Regions from separate parts of the Nonomuraea sp. NPDC059194 genome, predicted to be linked through region 1. Evidence: riboswitches for the same ligand, from Rfam matches in the RefSeq annotation. Region 1 holds a riboswitch; the other holds the start of a gene.

The links. Region 1 has a riboswitch for S-adenosylmethionine ahead of ACFXJ8_RS27750 (aminotransferase class V-fold PLP-dependent enzyme). Riboswitches for the same ligand answer to the same signal wherever they lie in the genome.
Region 2: another riboswitch for S-adenosylmethionine. It lies ahead of thrC (threonine synthase); the one in region 1 lies ahead of ACFXJ8_RS27750 (aminotransferase class V-fold PLP-dependent enzyme).

Annotation. Positions count from the first base shown of each region.
Region 1 is NZ_JBHZBH010000025.1:77,075-79,456, forward strand. Features, by position in the region: gene ACFXJ8_RS27740 (cytochrome P450) at 1-257, opposite strand, end outside; gene ACFXJ8_RS27745 (TerC family protein) at 257-988, opposite strand; SAM riboswitch class IV at 1,092-1,207, shown strand; gene ACFXJ8_RS27750 (aminotransferase class V-fold PLP-dependent enzyme) at 1,255-2,382, shown strand, end outside.
Region 2 is NZ_JBHZBH010000015.1:31,564-33,945, reverse strand. Features, by position in the region: gene ACFXJ8_RS19700 (MoaD/ThiS family protein) at 45-320, opposite strand; gene thrC (threonine synthase) at 338-1,570, opposite strand; SAM riboswitch class I at 1,584-1,724, opposite strand; gene ACFXJ8_RS19690 (RNA polymerase sigma factor) at 1,784-2,344, opposite strand; gene ACFXJ8_RS19685 (trehalose-6-phosphate synthase) at 2,368-2,382, shown strand, end outside.

The DNA.
Region 1 (2,382 bases):
ATGCCCGCCCTGACCACCCGCCAGAACGGCTCCTGGAACTCCGGCTCGGGCTCGCGCCCGAACTCCTCGTGCGTGGCCAGATGCAGGTAGGACCGGCCGAGACGGCGGTCTCTGAGCAGCGCGTTGACGTCCGCGTGCCTGGCGATCAGCCACTGCCCCGTGGGCTCGAAGAAGCTGACGGGCGCCTCGCGCCGCAGCTCGTCATAGACGGCGTACGGCGAGGCCACAAAATCCGGATTCCAAGGATCAAAGCGCACTACTGCATATTAGATTCGGCTTTCGCGTGCCTGCTCCGCATCCGGATGTTGAGCATCTCGACGATCACCGAGAACGCCATCGCGAAGTAGATGTAGCCCTTCGGGATGTGCTGGTCGAGGCCCTCGGCCAGGAGCACGACGCCGATCAGCACCAGGAACGACAGCGCCAGCATCTTGATGCTCGGGTGCCTGTCGACGAACCTGCTGATCGGCCCCGAGGCGAACAGCATCACCAGCACCGAGACGACGACCGCCGCGACCATGACGCCCAGGTCGTTGACCATGCCGACCGCGGTGATGACCGAGTCGAGCGAGAACACGATGTCGAGCACCATGATCTGCAGGATGACCGAGGTGAACGAGGTCACCTTCCGCTCCTTGCCGTCCGTGCTCTTCAGCTCCATGCTGTGGCCGATCTCCAGCACGCTCTTGGCCAGCAGGAAAAGCCCGCCGAAGATGAGGATCAGGTCGCGCCCCGAGATCTCGTGCCCGAAGACCGTGAAGAGCGGCTCGATCAGCTGCACCACCCAGGACAGTCCCAGGAGCAGCAGCAGGCGTGAGATGAGAGCGGCGGCCAGGCCGAGGACCCTGGCCCTGTCGCGCTGCTCGGGCGGGAGCTTACCGGCCAGGATCGAGATGAAGATGATGTTGTCGATGCCCAGCACGATCTCCAGGGCGACCAGGGTGAAGAACCCGATCCAGATCTGTGGGTCTGCCACCCAGTCCAACATCATGTACCTCCTTGGTTCGCTGTCCCCAACCCCAACGAGTCGATCGCCCCAGAAGTTCGCGGCTTGCGAAGTGGCACCCCGTGTCGGTTATAGTTCCGGCGTAGGTCATGAGTGCCAGCGCTTAGCCCCGGCTTGCTGGCCGGCAACCCTCGCGTCCGCGGCGGGGTGCCCCGGGTGAAGACCTGGTCCGTCACGAGGTGTGGCGGGCAAGCGCGGGCTCCGATGCGCCACGGCCAGGGGTCCGACAACCCTGGAAGGGCTGTGCCGTGTCCGTTGCGACGATCTCCATTCCCGTGCAGGTCAAGGTGCTGGGCGAGGACCTCGAGGTGCCCGTCAAGGGTGGCCGCCTGGTCTCCTACGCCAACCTCGACTACGCCGCCAGCGCGCCCTGTCTGGAGCCGGTCAGCGCCGCCGTCGCCGCCGCGCTCCCGGCCTACTCCAGCGTCCACCGCGGCGCGGGCTACGCCTCCCAGCTGACCACCGCTCGCTACGAGCAGGCCCGGCACACCGTCCGCGCGTTCGTCGGCGCCCGCACCGACGACGCGGTCATCTTCACCCGCAACACCACCGACGCCACCAACCTGCTGGCCAGGTGCCTTCCCGAGGGCACCACGACCGTCGTCTTCGACACCGAGCACCACGCGTCGCTGCTGCCGTGGCAGCGGGTCGTCCGCCTCGCGCCGCCCGCCTTCCCCGGCGAAGCCGTACGGCAGGCCGACGACGCGCTCGCCGCGATCGAGGGCCCCAAGCTGCTCGTCGTGACCGCCGCCTCCAACGTGACGGGCGAGCTGTGGCCGATCGCCGCGCTCGCGCACATCGCCCACCGGCACGGCGCCCGCATCCTCGTCGACGCCGCCCAGCTCGTCCCCCACCGCAAGCTCAACCTGACCGCGCTCGACCTCGACTACGTCGCCTTCTCCGGCCACAAGCTGTACGCGCCGTTCGGCGCGGGCGTGCTGATCGGGCGGCGTGACTGGCTGTCGGACGGCGAGCCGTACCTCAAGGGCGGCGGCGCGGTGAAGTCGGTGGGCACGCTCGACGACGCGACCACCGAGTGGCACGAGGACGCCGAGCCCCGGCACGAGGCGGGCACCCCGAACGTGCTGGGCGCGATCGCGCTGGCCGCCGCGTGCGACGCGCTGACCGCGACGGGATGGACGCCGCTGGTCCGCGAGGAGGAGCGGCTGATCGCCAGGCTGCGTGAGGGGCTGGCCGCCGTCGAGGGGGTGCGCGAGCTGTCGCTGTGGGGGCCGGAGCACCCCCGCGTCGGCATCGTGTCGTTCGTCGTCGACGGCTACACCGCCAGGGAGGTGGCCGAGGCGCTGTCCACCGAGTACGGCATCGGCGTGCGCGACGGCAAGTTCTGCGCGCATCCGTTCGTGCGGCACCTGCTC
Region 2 (2,382 bases), on a different contig from region 1:
TGAAGGCCGAAAAGGCCAGGCGGTCCTTGACCGCGGCGGCGCGGTCAGCCGCCGGCCACGGCGGGGATGATGGAGATCTGCGCGCCCTCGGGAGTGGCGCAGTCGAGTCCGCCCACGAATCGGACGTCCTCTTCCCCGACATAAACGTTGACAAAACGGCGAATCTTGCCCGATTCATCCAAAATTCTCGCACCGATACCCGGGTGGTCGGCGTCGAGCTTCTGCAGCACTTCGCGAAGCGTAGCGCCCTCGCCGCTCACCTCCGCGTTGCCGTCGGTGTACGTGCGCAGAATGGTGGGAATCCGCACCGAAACGCTCATGACTTCTCCCTTTCGTTTCAGACAGCCGCGCGGAACGCGTCGAGAGACGGCTTGATCACGGCCGAGGGCGTGGCGTCGTCGGCGATCGCGTCGAGCGTCTTGAGCCCGTCACCGGTGTTGAGCACCACGGTCGTCAGCGAGGGGTCGAGCTGCCCCGTGTCGACGAGCTTCTTCAGCACGCCCACCGTAACCCCGCCGGCGGTCTCGGCGAAGATGCCCTCCGTGGAGGCCAGCAGCTTGATCGCCGACACCACCTCGGCGTCGGTCACGTCCTCCACCGCCCCGCCGGTACGGCGTGCGATGTCGAGCACGTACGGCCCGTCGGCCGGGTTGCCGATGGCCAGCGACTTGGCGATGGTGTTTGGCTTGACCGGCTGGACCACGTCGTGGCCCGCCTTGAAGGCGCTGGAGACCGGCGAGCAGCCGAGCGCCTGCGCGCCGAAGATCTTGTAGGGGGTGTCCTCGACCAGCCCGAGCGCGACCAGCTCCTTGAAGCCCTTGTCGATCTTGGTGAGCTGCGACCCCGACGCCACCGGGATGATGATCTGGTCCGGCAGCCTCCAGCCGAGCTGCTCGGCGATCTCGTAGGCCAGCGTCTTGGAGCCCTCGGCGTAGTAGGGCCGCAGGTTGACGTTGACGAAGCCCCACTTGTCGCCGAGCGGGTCGCCGATGAGCTCGGAGCAGAAGCGGTTGACCTCGTCGTAGGTGCCCTGGATGCCGACCAGCTTGCCGCCGAAGACCCGCGCCATCGCGATCTTGGCCTGCTCCAGGTCGGCGGGGATGAACACGCAGGCCTCGAGCCCCGCGCGGGCCGCGGCGGCGGTCACCGCGCCGGCCAGGTTGCCGGTGGACGAGCACGACAGCGTGTGGAAGCCGAAGTTGCGCGCCGCCTCGACGGCGATGGCGACCACGCGGTCCTTGAAGGAGTGGGTGGGGTTGCCCGAGTCGTCCTTCACGTGCAGGTCGCGAATGCCGAGCGCCTTGCCCAGGTTGTCGGCCTTGACGAGCTTCGTCCAGCCGGGGTTCATGTTCTGCTTGCTCGCCACATCGACCGGAACGGGCAGCAGCGAGCGGTAACGCCAGATGTTGGCGGGTCCTGCCTCGATATCGGCGCGGGACACGGACCCGAAGGAGTAGGCCACCTCGAGCGGCCCGAAACACTCCAGACACGCGAAGCTGGGGCCGAGGTCGTAGCGCGCGCCGCACTCACGGCAGGACAGAGCGAGAGCAGGACCGAAGTCAAGCGACATGAAGCGAGGCCTTCCCTCATCTTCGTCTGCGACCACCTTGGCCACAGACCGGAATTGGCACCTGTCCCGGCCGGCCTCGTCACTTCACGAGCTCAGGTCCGGGAGGGTTGCCGGGGCTTCGCAGGGCCGGTCCCTCCACCCCTCTGGATGAGCAATATGAAGTTGTGGACATCACCATACCCGGCCGCGCCTCAGGCGCGGCCAGGCGTCTCACTAGCTGAGACGATATGTATCGCCCAGCGCGGCCTGAACATACTTGCGCGCCTGGTGGATCCGCGACTTGGCGGTGCCGAGCGGGATGCCGAGCTGCTCGGCCACCTCGTTGTAGTCGAGCTGGACGATGTCGCGCAGCACCAGCGCCTGGGCCAGGTCGGGCTTGTCGGCCTCCAGCGCCTCCATGGCGTCGAGCAGGTCGAGCCTCGACCCGGCGATGACGCTCACCCTGCGCACGTCGGGCTTCTGGACGGGCAACTCATCCGAGGTCTGCTCCGCCGACCTGCGCTTCAGCGACCTGTAGGTGGTGCGCGCGCAGTTGGCCGTCACGATGTGCAGCCAGGTGCTGAACCGCGCCCTGCCCTCGAACCGCCCGATGTTGCGGGCCACCGCGAGCAGGGTGTCCTGGCACGCCTCCTCGGCGTCCTGGTGATAAGGCAGGATACGGGCGCAGTGGCGCAGCACGTGGGGCTCGATCCGCCTCAGAAGCTCGCCGAGCGCGCGGTGGTCGCCGCCGGCGGCGGAACGGGCCAGTTCCTCGGTTACCTCATCTAGGGCCATAGCGAGATCCTATGTTCGGGGTCATGGTGGATGTTGTG